DNA from 3 places in the Streptomyces sp. NPDC045022 genome. Region 1 is predicted to be linked to each of the others. Evidence: riboswitches for the same ligand, from Rfam matches in the RefSeq annotation. Region 1 holds a riboswitch; each other region holds the start of a gene.

Evidence for each region. A riboswitch is a leader RNA that binds a small molecule or an ion and turns the genes downstream of it on or off. The one in region 1 is predicted to bind cyclic di-AMP.
Region 2: linked by a shared signal. The riboswitch ahead of AC07C1_RS24765 (transglycosylase family protein) and the one ahead of AC07C1_RS11930 (transglycosylase SLT domain-containing protein) in region 1 are both predicted to bind cyclic di-AMP.
Region 3: linked by a shared signal. The riboswitch ahead of AC07C1_RS08725 (M23 family metallopeptidase) and the one ahead of AC07C1_RS11930 (transglycosylase SLT domain-containing protein) in region 1 are both predicted to bind cyclic di-AMP.

Annotation. Positions count from the first base shown of each region.
Region 1 is NZ_JBWKIR010000005.1:167,013-171,611, reverse strand. Features, by position in the region: gene AC07C1_RS11935 (polyprenyl synthetase family protein) at 131-1,141, opposite strand; cyclic di-AMP (ydaO/yuaA leader) riboswitch at 1,754-1,935, shown strand; gene AC07C1_RS11930 (transglycosylase SLT domain-containing protein) at 1,939-2,424, shown strand; gene AC07C1_RS11925 (HAD family hydrolase) at 2,530-3,342, opposite strand; gene AC07C1_RS11920 (FAD-dependent oxidoreductase) at 3,609-4,599, opposite strand, start outside.
Region 2 is NZ_JBWKIR010000014.1:127,505-132,103, forward strand. Features, by position in the region: gene AC07C1_RS24760 (transglycosylase family protein) at 1-833, shown strand, start outside; cyclic di-AMP (ydaO/yuaA leader) riboswitch at 1,031-1,203, shown strand; gene AC07C1_RS24765 (transglycosylase family protein) at 1,208-1,924, shown strand; gene eno (phosphopyruvate hydratase) at 2,267-3,568, shown strand; gene AC07C1_RS24775 (FtsB family cell division protein) at 3,670-4,146, shown strand; gene AC07C1_RS24780 (DUF501 domain-containing protein) at 4,195-4,599, shown strand, end outside.
Region 3 is NZ_JBWKIR010000004.1:21,371-25,969, forward strand. Features, by position in the region: gene AC07C1_RS08720 (aldo/keto reductase) at 1-777, opposite strand, end outside; gene AC07C1_RS08725 (M23 family metallopeptidase) at 872-1,903, opposite strand; cyclic di-AMP (ydaO/yuaA leader) riboswitch at 1,913-2,079, opposite strand; gene AC07C1_RS08730 (PP2C family protein-serine/threonine phosphatase) at 2,330-3,511, opposite strand; tRNA gene AC07C1_RS08735 (tRNA-Met) at 3,702-3,775, opposite strand; gene AC07C1_RS08740 (dihydrofolate reductase family protein) at 3,865-4,599, opposite strand, start outside.

The DNA of each region.
Region 1 (4,599 bases):
GCAGCCGCATGGCCGACGCGCTGGGCGTACGACCGACGCGCGGGGGCGCACGGCCGACGCGCTGGAGCGAGCGGGGACGGCGCCGCCCGGGTGCGCCGGCCCAGGCGGGCCGACGGGGAGGCCGACAGCGCTAGCCGGCGCGGTGCACCACGGCGTCGCACAGCTCGAGCAGGGCCGCCTTGGCGTCGCACTCCCGCAGCGGCGCCAGCGCGGCCCGCGCCTCCTCCGCGTACCGGACGGTGTCCCGGCGGGCCTGCTCCAGCGCGGGATGCGCGCGCAGCCCGGCCAGCGCCTCGGCGTGCCGGGCGTCGTCGCTGAGGTCGGAGTCCAGCAGCTCGCACAGCGCGATGTCCTCGGGCAGCCCGAGCCGGGCGGCACGCTCGCGCAGCCGCAGCACGGGCAGGGTCGGGATGCCCTCGCGCAGGTCGGTGCCCGGGGTCTTCCCGGACTCGTGGGAGTCGGAGGCGATGTCCAGGACGTCGTCCGCGAGCTGGAAGGCGACCCCGAGCCGCTCGCCGTACTGGCTGAGCACGTCGACGACCCTCTCGTCGGCGCCGGACATCATCGCGCCGAACCGGCACGAGACCGCCACCAGGGAGCCCGTCTTGCCGCCGAGCACGTCCAGGTAGTGCTCGACCGGGTCACGGCCGTCCGAGGGACCGGCGGTCTCCAGGATCTGGCCCGTCACCAGCCGTTCGAACGCGAGGGCCTGCACCCGGACCGCCTCGGGGCCGAGGTCGGCGAGGATCTGGGAGGCACGGGCGAAGAGGAAGTCACCGGTGAGGACCGCGACGGAGTTGCCCCAGCGCGTGTTGGCGCTGTCCACGCCGCGCCGCACGGCCGCCTCGTCCATGACGTCGTCGTGGTACAGCGTGGCGAGGTGGGTGAGCTCCACGACCACGGCCGACGGTACGACGCCGGGCGCGTAGGGGTCGCCGAACTGTGCCGCGAGCATCACGAGCAGCGGCCGGAACCGCTTCCCGCCGGCCCGCACGAGATGCTGCGCGGCCTCCGTGATGAACGGGACCTCGCTCTTGGTGGCCTCGAGCAGCCCTTCCTCGACAGCCGCCAATCCGACCTGGACATCGGCTTCCAGAGCCTGGTCCCGCACGCTCAGCCCGAACGGCCCGACGACGGTCACGAGGGGTCTCCTGTCTGCTGGTGTCTGCTGGCGGTTACACGGTTTGTCGATAGGTCGCTGCCATCACTCAAGTCAGCGTATCCGGTCCTCTTTCGATCACCGATAGCGCCCACCGGTCCAGCCCGGGCGGTATCGGATCATGACCGGCATGGTCTCGATCGGCTAGTAAGAACGGACATTTATCGACTTAACAGGAACTCGTACATTTTGTCGCGACCCGGGGGTGAGCGGAGTAACGCCCGGCCCACCACCGAGGCACGCCCGGCCGAGGCGGCGAATACCCGATCGCGCCCGAATCCGCCCGGATGGCCCACCCACCTCCGCCCTCGACTTCGAGCGCGATTCACCCGAATCCCCCATGTCTGATTTGCTGCACTTTGCTATTTCGTGAATTGGGTCACGCGGTCCCATCGCCCACTCCGCTCACCAGGCACCCCTTCTCCCCTTGCGTCATCGGCGAGTTGAGGGTTGGCAACCGCAAAGGATCAAGTACCTCATACAGCACAGATCAAGGTCAAATAGTGCGTTGTACGAATCCGGGTCTTGTTCCCGACATGTGCTCTCGCATACGTTCCGGGCCGTCGGGCGGACGCCGAATCCTGCCGCCGCCCGCATAACCATTCGACGAACACATTCGTAGGGCAGGAGCGGGGGACCCAGGTAAGCCGCTGGACCGGACGACACATGTCGCACCGGAACGGCTAGGGGTTAAGTCGTGCCTTTCCCAGGGCACGGCCGGGCACCTCCCCGCCCGAACCCGACAGCTCACCTCGCAGGCGCCGGAGAGGAACTTCCCCATGCCCGCTGCCGTTCAGTACCGCCGTACCCGGAACAACCGCTTCGTCCGCACCCTCGCCGCCGTCGGCGCGGGCGCCGCCCTCCTCGCGCTTCCGCTCGTCGGCGCGACCAGCGCCTCCGCGGCCGGCACCACGACCACCCCGGCCACCACCACCGCCGGGTACCCGAACAACCTCGACGGCTGGATCCGCGAGTCCCTCGCGATCATGGCCGAGAAGAAAATCCCCGGCACCTACAACGGCATCCACCGCAACATCATCCGCGAGTCGTCGGGCAACCCGCTGGCCATCAACCTCTGGGACTCCAACGCGGCCAAGGGCATCCCGTCCAAGGGCCTGCTCCAGGTCATCGACCCGACGTTCAACACCTACCACGTGGCCGGAACGTCGTTCGACATCTACGACCCGGTCGCCAACATCACCGCCGCCTGCAACTACGCGGCCGCGCGGTACGGGTCGATCGACAACGTGTTCGGCGCGTACTGACCTACGGCGGACCGGCGCCCGGCACACGGCGGACCGGCGCGCACCGGCACCTGACGGACCGGCGCGCACCGGCCTCCGGCCGACAGTGAGCTACTGAAGTGCCGGTCAGTCGGTCGAGAAGAGTCCTTCGAGGACGACGGCGATGCCGTCGTCCTCGTTCGACAAGGTGATCTCGTCCGCCACCGCCTTGAGTTCGGGGTGCGCGTTGGCCATGGCGACCCCGTGTCCGGCCCAGTCGAACATGGGGATGTCGTTGGGCATGTCCCCGAAGGCCAGGGCCCGTTGCGGGCCGATCCCGAGCCGCTCGGCGGCCAGCGCCAGCCCGGTCGCCTTCGTCACCCCGCACGGCTGCAGCTCCACGGTCCCCGGCCCCGACATGGTGACGGTCGCCAGCGAGCCCACCACCGCGCGCGCGACGGCCGCCAACTCGTCGTCGGACAGAGTGGCATGCCGCAGCAGCACCTTGCTGATGGGCTCGCACCACAGGTCGTCACGCCGGCCAACACGTACCGCGGGCAGGGTCGGGTGTGGCATCAGATACCCGGGCTCGATGAGCGTGAGCCCGTCCACGCCGTCCTGGTCGACGGCCGCGTAGACCTGCCCCACCTCCGCCTCGATCTTGCCGAGCGCGGTCTCGGCCAGTTCCCGGTCCAGCCGGACCGACCACAGCAGGCGGTCGGCGGCGGCGTCGTAGACCTGCGCACCCTGTCCGCACACCGCGAGCCCCGTGCAGCCCAGGTTCGCCAGCAGGGGCCGCACCCGCGGAGCCGGCCGGCCCGTCACCACCAGGTGCCGGGCGCCCGCCCGCGCCACCCGTGCGAGCGCGGCGAGCGACCGGTCGGAGACAGTGTCATCGCCGCGCAGCAGCGTCCCGTCCAGGTCGGTGGCGATCAGTGCGTACGCGGGGGTGGGTGCCATGATCAGAGAATACGGACACCGCGTCCCGCCGACTCACCGCTCTTTCCACGCACTTACGTACTGTTCAGCCCCAAGTGAGGCCTGCGGACTCCCGGATGGTGATGGCGACGCCATTGGCCGTGCCGGTGACGGATTCCAAGCCCGGTGATCTCGGTCGGCTCCCACGGCGGTCCGCCCTCACCGACCGCCTGGAAGACCGTGCCGGCGGCGGCGCCCTTCAGGCATCCATCCCGCACGGTGTTCCGGGTGAGTGCGCCCGAAGGAGGTCAGCCGTGTGCGGCGGCCAGGTGTTTCGTCAGGCGTGGGGAGGCGAACTCCGTGCCGCAGACGAAGCGCATCACCGGGCCGTACGAGGACGCCGCCGGGAGCCCGGTGAAGTACAGGCCGGGTACGGAGGAGACGTAGCCAGGGCCCAGCTTCGGGGTGCCACGGCTCACCGCGAGACGGGTGCGCAGCTCGTGGCCGAGGAAGTCCATCGCCCCCATGTCGACACGGTAGCCGGTGGCGGCGATGACGTGGTCGGCGGTGAGCTGCTCGGTCCGGCCTCCGAGGGAGCGGACGGTGAGAACGGGGCTGCCGTCCGGGGCCTCGGCGCCCACGAGCCGCTCGATCTCCTGGACCTGCACGCCGCTCAGGAAGCGCTCGCGCAGCCACCAGGCGCCCAGCGGACCGAGGACCCGGCGGACCAGGTAGTGGCGGGCGGTCTCAGGCAGGAAGCGGTAGGGGTGCGGATAGTAGCTGAGCGCCCACAGTGACCAGGCACGGCCGAACGGGGACTCGGGGCGCAACCTGGGCTGGTTCCAGGGTGGGGCGCCGAAGGCGACCCGGCCGCGCCCCCGCGCGACGACCCGAACCCGGGCGCCCGCCTCGGCCGCGAGCGCCGCCGTCTCCAGCGCGGACTGGCCGGCGCCGATCACGATCAACTCCTTGCCGGCGAAGCGGCCGAGGTCGTGATGCTGGCCGCTGTGCGAGACCGGGCCCGTCGGAGCGGGACCGTCGGCCGCCGCCCCGGCCAGCTCCGCCGGAAGATGGGCGAGACCGGACAGGCCGGTGGCGACGACGACCGCGCGCGCGGTGAACAACTCACCCGAGTCCAGCTTGAGTTCGAAGCCACCGCTGCCGTCACGGTCCACGGAGACGACACGCACCGGCTCCAGGCCCGGGACCAGCTTCTGCTGGAACCACTCGCCGTAGGAGATGAAGGTCTCCACCGGAATGATGTCCTCGTCGGTCACCAGACGGCGGATGCCGGCCGCG
Region 2 (4,599 bases), on a different contig from region 1:
ACAAGTACGGCGGTGGCCAGTACGCCGACAGTGCCGACGAGGCCAGCCGTTCGCAGCAGATCGCCGTGGCCGAGAAGATTCTCGCCGACCGGGGCACCACCCCCTGGGCCACCTGTGCGCTGCTGTCCGGCCTGACCTCGAACTCCGGCTCCGTGGACGTCGACACGGGGGTCGGCGGCTCCGGTGACGCCAACGGTTCGGGCGACTCGTCCGGTTCGGCCGACAACTCCGACTCGTCCGGTCTGCCGGATTCAGCCTCGCCCTCCGGCTCTGGTTCCGGCTCCGACTCCGCTGCCGACGCCGGCTCCGGCTCGGCTTCGGGCTCGGATTCCTCCACGGGTTCGGCCACCACGCCGACGCCCGGTCCGGGCAAGGACGTCACCGCGGATCCCGGTGCGGACACCGGTTCCACCGGTTCCACCGGTACCAACGCTCCGAAGTCCGACAGGTCGGTCTCGCCCGAAACCGGAAACTCGCAGGGGGACGGCAGCACGCCTGCGGCCACCCCCAGTGTCGGAAACTCGGACAATTCCCAGCAGAGTGCCGGTTCCTGGAGCCTCGTCGACACCGGCGCCCTCATCAGTGGTGGACGTCACCGTGGCGGGAGCGCGGACGAAAACGTGACAAACAGTCAGGATGCCGCGACGTCCGGCCGTCACGCCTCCCGTGAACCGGGCACCTACACCGTCCGCGAGGGCGACTCCCTCGTCTCCATCGCCGACTCGCTCGAGGTCGACGGCGGATGGCGCGCGCTCTATGCCGGAAACAAGAAGGACATCGGCGCCGATCCAAACCACATCACCGCCGGTCAGACCCTGGAAGTCGGTGCCTAAACGGGCGAAAAGCGGCGGGAGTTGACGCCCTGTTTCGTGGCTGATGTCCGGTTTGGCGAAAGTGTGGGATGAGTCTCAGAAGCCCTGATCGTCTTTGAAATTCCGTCGATCGCCTGTCTACGGTCGAGATCGCTCGTCACCACGAGCCCCGGCAGTCGCAACGCCGAATCCTGCCAGCGGATGCCCGGGAACAGTCGTCGCGTCAAGCGCCGTAGGCAGGAGCGGGGGACCCAAGGTAAGTGCCGGAACCAGCAGTTGAGCTGGCGCCGGCTGGGGGTGAAGCCGCACCTCGCGCAAGCGGGAGTGCGGCCGGGCAACTCAACCGGCCCGAACCCGACAGCTCACCTCGCAGGCGTCGGTGAGGGGATCGATCCATGCTGTTTTCCGGCAAGGGCAAGCACCGTCGTCCGTCCAAGGCCACTCGTGTCATCGCGCTCGCCGGTGTCACCGGTGCCGCCGTCGCCGCCCCGCTGATGGCGGCCGGCAACGCCTCCGCCGCCACCGCCTCCGAGTGGGACGCGGTCGCCCAGTGCGAGTCCGGCGGCAACTGGTCCATCAACACCGGCAACGGCTACTACGGCGGCCTGCAGTTCTCGGCCTCCACCTGGGCCGCGTACGGCGGCACCCAGTACGCCGCCCAGGCCAACCAGGCCGGCAAGGCGCAGCAGATCGCCGTCGCCGAGAAGGTCCTCGCCGCCCAGGGCAAGGGTGCCTGGCCGGTCTGCGGCACGGGCCTGTCCGGCGCCGCCTACAACGGCTCCGCCCCGAGCAGCAGCTCCTCGAACAGCAGCTCCTCCAGCAGCTCCTCGAACAGCACCTCGTCGAGCAGCACCACCACCCGCTCCACCGGCCGGCAGGCCGCCTCCCGCTCCGCCGAGCGTCCGGCCGCGACCAAGACCGTCACCACCCCGACCGGCAAGAAGGTCAAGAAGGGCGACGGCGAGTACAAGGTCGCCGCGGGTGACACCCTCAGCTCCATCGCCGAGAAGCACGGCGTCAAGGGTGGCTGGAAGAAGCTGTTCGACCTGAACAAGGACATCGTCGAGGACGCCGACCTCATCTACCCGGGCCAGCAGCTGCACCTGAAGTGACGCCCGGCTCCCACGCGAACCACAGCGCCCTCACCTCCCCGGTCCGCACGCTGAAGGCCTCGTGAGGGCCACCCCCCGTCCCCACGGGCTCCCCGCCCCGGTGCGTATTCCCCCGTACGCACCGGGGCGGGGTTTTCTGTTTTCCCGTTCTTCGGCCAGGTCTCACCCGCACCCCCCTTTGTTCCCAGCCTGAACAATGGGTACCGTCTGCGTGTCCCTCCTGTCCACGGGACGGTCGGTCGGTGGCCGACGCCCCTGGGACGGTTAGGCTCTAGTCGCAAGGCCCAGCCGCAAGGCGGCCGGCCCCGCACTTCCAGCGTCACATCCAAGAAGGAGATGCTCGTGCCGTCCATCGACGTCGTCGTAGCCCGGGAAATCCTCGACTCGCGAGGGAACCCCACCGTCGAGGTCGAGGTCGGCCTCGACGACGGCAGCACGGGTCGTGCCGCCGTCCCGTCCGGCGCCTCCACCGGTGCCTTCGAGGCCATCGAGCTGCGTGACGGTGACCCCAACCGCTACCAGGGCAAGGGTGTCGAGAAGGCCGTCCTCGCGGTCATCGAGCAGATCGGCCCGGAGCTGGTCGGCTACGACGCCACCGAGCAGCGCCTGATCGACCAGGCCATGTTCGACCTGGACGCCACCGACAACAAGGGCTCGCTCGGCGCCAACGCCATCCTCGGCGTTTCCCTCGCCGTCGCCCACGCCGCCTCCGAGGCCAGCGACCTCCCCCTCTTCCGCTACCTGGGCGGCCCGAACGCGCACCTGCTGCCGGTGCCGATGATGAACATCCTGAACGGCGGCTCGCACGCCGACTCCAACGTGGACATCCAGGAGTTCATGATCGCCCCGATCGGCGCGGAGTCCTTCTCCGAGGCGCTGCGCTGGGGCACCGAGGTCTACCACACGCTGAAGAAGGTCCTGAAGAGCAAGGGCCTGTCCACCGGCCTCGGCGACGAGGGCGGCTTCGCCCCGAACCTCGGCTCCAACCGCGAGGCCCTCGACCTCATCCTCGAGGCCGTCAAGGAGGCCGGCTACACCCCCGGCGAGCAGATCGCCCTCGCGCTCGACGTGGCCGCCTCCGAGTTCTACAAGGACGGCAAGTACCTCTTCGAGGGCAAGGAGCGCTCCGCCGCCGAGATGACGGAGTACTACGAGGAGCTGGTCGCGGCCTACCCGCTCGTCTCCATCGAGGACCCGCTGTTCGAGGACGACTGGGACGGCTGGAAGATCATCACCGACAAGCTCGGTGACAAGGTCCAGCTCGTCGGCGACGACCTGTTCGTCACCAACCCCGAGCGCCTCGCCCGCGGCATCGAGGAGGGCGCCGCCAACGCCCTGCTGGTCAAGGTCAACCAGATCGGCTCGCTGACCGAGACCCTGGACGCCGTCGAGCTGGCTCAGCGCAACGGCTTCAAGTGCATGATGTCCCACCGCTCCGGTGAGACCGAGGACGTCACCATCGCCGACCTGGCCGTCGCCACCAACTGCGGCCAGATCAAGACCGGCGCCCCGGCCCGCTCCGAGCGCGTCGCCAAGTACAACCAGCTGCTGCGCATCGAGGAGATCCTCGACGACGCCGCGGTGTACGCCGGTCGCAGCGCGTTCCCGCGCTTCAAGGGCAACCTCGAGATCTCCGAGGGCTGAGCCAACCCGGGCTGTCCTAGCCAGTCGTACGTACGTCCCCGTACCCGGTCCCGTACCGTGTCCGGGGACGTACGCGCGTGTGTGATCGGGAGGCGGGGAAGATGGCCGTGAAGGACCGTGACCGGTTCTCCACCGCGACCAGGCTGCGGCTGCTCGGCGAGCAGACGGCGGCCCGGGTCTACCGCTCCCAGACCAAGCGGCAGGCCCGCCGCTCCCGGCTCACCGGCCGCGCGGCGCTGCTCGCGCTGGTGCTGTGCACGATGATCGTCGCGCTCGCCTATCCCATGCGGCAGTACGTCTCGCAGCGCGCCGAGATCGCCGACCTCCGGCGGCAGCAGGAGCAGGCACGCCACCGTGTCGAACAGCTGCGCGACCTCAAGGCGCGCTGGCAGGACGACGCCTACGCCAAGCAGCAGATCCGGCGCCGGCTGCACTATGTGATGCCCGGGGAGACCGGGTACGTCGTCATCGACCCGGGCGCGGCCAAGCAGTCCCGCGCCGACGTCGGGGCCGCCCACCGGCCCTGGTACGCGAACGTCTGGGACGGGGTCGACAAGTCCGACGCCTCCGACCAGTAAGCCGGCCGCCCGGCCGGTGTCCGACAGAAAGCCACCCTGAAAGCAGTCATGGAAACGCCTCCGCCGCCCACTCCGCGCACCGAGCCCACCGACGCGGACGTCGAGGCCTTCAAGCAGCAGCTCGGCCGCCCGCCGCGGGGCCTGAGGGCCATCGCGCACCGCTGCCCGTGCGGCCAGCCGGACGTCGTGGAGACGGCGCCCCGGCTGCCCGACGGCACGCCCTTCCCGACGACGTACTACCTGACGTGCCCGCGCGCCGCCTCGGCGATCGGCACGCTGGAGGCGAACGGCGTCATGAAGGAGATGACGGAGCGGCTGCGGACCGACCCGGAACTGGCCGCCGCCTACCGGGCCGCCCATGAGGACTACATCCGGCGCCGGGACGAGATCGAGGTCCTGGAGGGTTTCCCGAGCGCGGGTGGTATGCCGGACCGGGTGAAGTGCCTGCACGTC
Region 3 (4,599 bases), on a different contig from region 1:
GTGGGCGGCGGCGATCTCGTCCAGGGCCGCCAGGACTCGCCGGCCGCGCTCGGACTCGGCGTGCTTCGCGGCCCCGGTGGCGCGGGCGCTGTCGACGGTCGTACCGGGGCGGTACTTGCCGGTGAGGAAACCCGAGGCGAGGGCGTAGTAGGGCACGGCGGCGAGACCCTCACGGGCGGCCAGGTCCTGCAGCGGGCCCTCGTAGGTGTCGCGGGAGACCAGGTTGTAGTGCGGCTGGAGGGCTACGTAGCGGGCCAGGCCCTCGCGGTCGGAGAAGTCCAGGGAGGCCTGGAGACGTTCGGGGGTGATGTTGGACGCGGCGATGTGCCGGACCTTGCCGGCCCGCACCAGCTCGTCCAGCGCGCCGATGATCTCCTCGACCGGCACCTCGGGCTTGTCGAAGTGGGTGTAGTAGAGGTCGATGTGGTCGGTGCCCAGGCGGCGCAGGGACGCGTCGGCGGCGGCCTTGATGTTGGCGGCGGACAGGCCCTGGTACTCGGGGTGCTGGCTGACCTTGGTCGCGATGACGACGTCGTCGCGGTTGCCGCGGGCCTTGACCCACTTGCCGATGATCGTCTCGGACTCGCCGCCCTTGTTGCCCTCGATCCAGGCGCTGTAGCTGTCGGCGGTGTCGAGGAAGTTGCCGCCGGCGGCTGCGTAGGCGTCGAGGACGGCGAAGGAGGCCTCCTCGTCGGCGGTCCAGCCGAAGACGTTGCCGCCGAGGGAGAGCGGGAAGACCTCGAGGTCGGAGGAACCGATTTTGCGCAGAGAAGTCATGCTCTACGTCAACGCCGGCGACGGATGATCTCATTCCGCCGCCGGCGCCGAGTTCCCGCGAAGGGATGCCCCGCGGTTCTTCCGGAGGGCCGCGTCAGGGGGTGAGGCCCTTGTCCCGCAGCCACGGCATCGGGTCGGTACCGGTGGCCTGCCCGCCCGGGTGGAGCTCCAGGTGGAGGTGCGGGCCGGTGACATTGCCGGTGGCGCCGACGCGGCCGATGACCTCGCCGGTGGAGACCTTCTGGCCGACCGTGACGTTGATCGAGGACTGGTGGCAGAACCACAGCTCGGTGCCGTCGTCGAGGGTGAGGACCGTGCGGTAGCCGTAGGCGCCGGCCCAGCCGGCCTGGGTGATCGTGCCGCTGTGGATGGCCTTGATGAGGGTGCCCGTGGGCGCGGCGAAGTCGAGGCCGGTGTGGTAGCCGGAGGACCACATCGAGCCGGCCTGGCCGAACGTCGAGGTGATCGTGTACGAGGACGTCGGCAGCGTGTACTGCTTGGCCAGCTCGGCCAGCCGCTTCTCCGCGGCGGCCTTCCTGGCGGCGGCCTCCGCCTTCTCCTTGGCGGCGGCGGCCTTGGCGGCGGCGTCCTTCTCCGCCTTGGCGGCGGCGTCCGCGGCCTGCTTCTCGGTGGCGGCGAGCGCGGCGGCGGTGGCCTTGCCGTCGGCCTTGCTCTGCTGCTGCTCGGCCTGGGCCATGATCCGGTTGCGCAGGGCCTCGCCCGCGTCGGTGTGCTGCTCGGCGTCGGCGGAGGTCACGCCCACGTCGCTGAGCGCGGTGGTGGTGGCCTCGGGCGCCGGGGCGGAGTCGTCCTCGAAGAGCGAGCCGACGGAGGGCAGGTCCGGCAGGGAGATGGAGACCGGCGGCTTGCCGGTGTTGGCGCTGGCCATGCCGCCCGCGCCGACCGCGGCCATCACGCCGACGCCGAGGACGGTGGAGCTGCGGGCGAATCCGCCGCGCTGCTTGGCGACACGGTGCCGGCCGCGGACCGGGGCGACGGAGTCCTCGGTCGGGTTCCACTCCTCCCAGGGGCCCTCCTCGGCGCGGTAGGAGCCGTAACCGAAGGTCTCGGTGTCGGCTTTCGCCGGTATGAACGGGGCTTCTGGGGCAGGGCGGTTGGACGCCACGCGGGCGCGCTCCTTTCCTTCCTCCGCCTACCGGGTTAGCTGACGGGTTCGGAGCAGGAAGGTCTCCTACGCGCGTAAACCGGACGTGGACTCAGCGAGTTCACATCGGCATCCGCGTGATTCACCCCAAGGTGGTGGTTCCCCGGTTCCCTTGCGGGATTCGGCGCGTGCGCACGGAGCCGCCTCTGGTGACGGCTGGGACGACCGCGCTGCGTTATCGAACGTTAATAGACGCGCCAGGCACTTTCCAAGCCGTTCGACTTGATCATCAGCATTTCCGGACGGGAACCTATCCATCATGACCGCTGCAAATCGGACGAGTTGACCGAGGCTCAGGAGTCACAGAAGTTTTGATGGTGACTCAGATGGTATGCGGACGGCGGTCGCCCGGTCACCGTCGGTGAGGGCACTCATCGCTGAGGGCACTCAGGGCTGCCGTACGGCGAGCAGCGCCATGTCGTCCGTCATGCCGCCGCCGGAGTGCCGCCTGACCTCCTCGGCGAGCCGGGCGAGGAGCGTGCCGGGGTCGCGGAACGTGCGTCCGGCGAGCCGTCGTTCGGGTTGATAGAACCGGCCGTGGGCGTCCCGGGCCTCGGACAGGCCGTCGGTGTAGAGCAACAGGGTGGCCCCGCTGGGGAAGCCGGCCTCCAGCGTCCGGTCGGGCCATATGCCGAGGTCGCCCATGCCGAGCGGCAGCGCCGGCTCGTGCGCGGTCAGGGTGCGCAGGGTGCCGTCGGCGTGCAGCAGCAGCGGGGCCGGATGGCCCCGGTTGACGACGCGTACGACTCCCTCGCCGTGCGGGAGTTCGGCGAGGACGGCGGTGGTGAACCCCTCGAACGCGTCGATGCCGTCCCGCCGGGTGCCCTCGCGGGCCAGCGCCCGCTCCAGCCGCTCGGCGACCGCCTCCAGCGTGGCCTCCCGCTCGGCCGCCTCCCGGAACGCCCCGATCAGCACGGCGACGGCGGCGACCGCGCCCAGGCCCTTGCCGCGCACGTCGCCGACGACCAGCCGGACGCCGTACGGGCTGTCCTGCACCGCGTAGAGGTCGCCACCGATGAACGCGTCCTGGCGTGCCGCCTCGTAGCAGGCGGCGATCTCGAAGCCGCCGATCCGCGCCGCCGGCTCGGGCAGGACGGCCCGCTGGGCGGCCTCGGCGATCTCCCGGGCGGAGGCCAGGCGCCGGTCGCCGCGGCGGACCACCCGGTTGATGGCGACGGCCAGCAGGGCGACCGAGGCCACGGTCACCACGTCCGTGACGGTGGCCACGACCGGGTGGGCGCCGGCCTGGGCGTGCACCGCGTAGACGGCGGCGAGGGCCACGAGGCCGGTCAGGACGGTGGTGCTCAGCGCGGCCAGGGGCGCGGCGATCAGCGGGGCGGCGGTGAAGAACGGGACGGCGGTGAAGTCCTCGGGGGTGAGCAGGCCGTAGAGGACGCCGCCGGCGATGAGCAGGGCGGGCAGGGCGCGGGCCAGGGTGCGCGGGCTCGGGCGCCGGGTCCGGTGCGCCGGTGCGGGTGCGTCGCCGAGGCCCGGGTCGGGCACGGGGTCGCCGGGAAGCCGGCCACCCGCCCTGGCGTACGCGTTCTGCTCCACCTCACCAGGGCGCACCGCTTGTCTCCCACGTGTCCGACGTACGTCCAGGTTTGCGGGCACAGGGGCGGGGGGCGACCGCTGTGGACCGACCGGATGACCAGCTGTGACGTATGCCACTTGGGCTCCCCGGACGCGAATCCCGGTCATCCGGGGAAAACACTCAGGGCCGGAATCCATGTGCTGGATTCCGGCCCTGAGTCTTCAGTAGCGGGGACAGGATTTGAACCTGCGACCTCTGGGTTATGAGCCCAGCGAGCTACCGAGCTGCTCCACCCCGCGTCGTTGTGTCTCTACTGTACGCCACGCGCAGGTCGGATTGCACATCGGTTCCCGCGGGCCCTGCTCACGCGGCCCCCCGGGGGGCGCGGTCACCCCGGCAGGTGGGCGTTCGGGGCCTTGGCGAGCGCCTCGAACTCCGGGAGTACGACGACCTCGGCTCCCCCGTCGAGCAGCACCCCCGTGCCGTCGGCCGCCGCGACGAAGGTGTCCGGCTCCCGCCAGGCGGTGACCACCCGGCGTACCCCGGCCCGCAGGATCAGCTCGGCACAGGGCGCGGGACGGGAGGCGCGGCGGGCGCAGGGCTCCAGGCTGCTGTAGACCGTGGCCCCGGCCAGCCTCGGGTCGGCCCGGTCGATCTTGGCCAGCGCGGCCTCCTCCGCGTGGACCACCGGGTCGCCGCCCTCCCGGGAGTGGCCGCGGGCCAGTTCGGTGCCGTCGGCGGCGACCACGACCGCGCCGACGCTGAAGGCCGTCTCCGAGGGCGGACACAGGGCGGCGAGTTCGCAGGCGGCGCGCAGCCAGTGGCGGTCGGCGGCGGTGGGAGCCGGGCCGGCACCGGGGGCCGTGGGCTCGTAACGCATGAGGACGACGTCCTCAATGCGGCGGGTCTCGACCAGGCGCAGCCGGCCGCCCTGGTAGGCCCCGGGGCCGAACAGGCGCGGGGCCGCCGGGTCGCCGACGAAGAGGGGGGCGAGGACCAGCTGGAGTTCGTCGGCGAGGCCCTGCTGGAGGAGCTGGGTGTGCACCCGGCCGCCGCCCTCGACCATCAGGCGCCCGACTCCGCGTACGTCGTGCAGGTCCTCGAGCAGGGCCCGCCAGTCGAG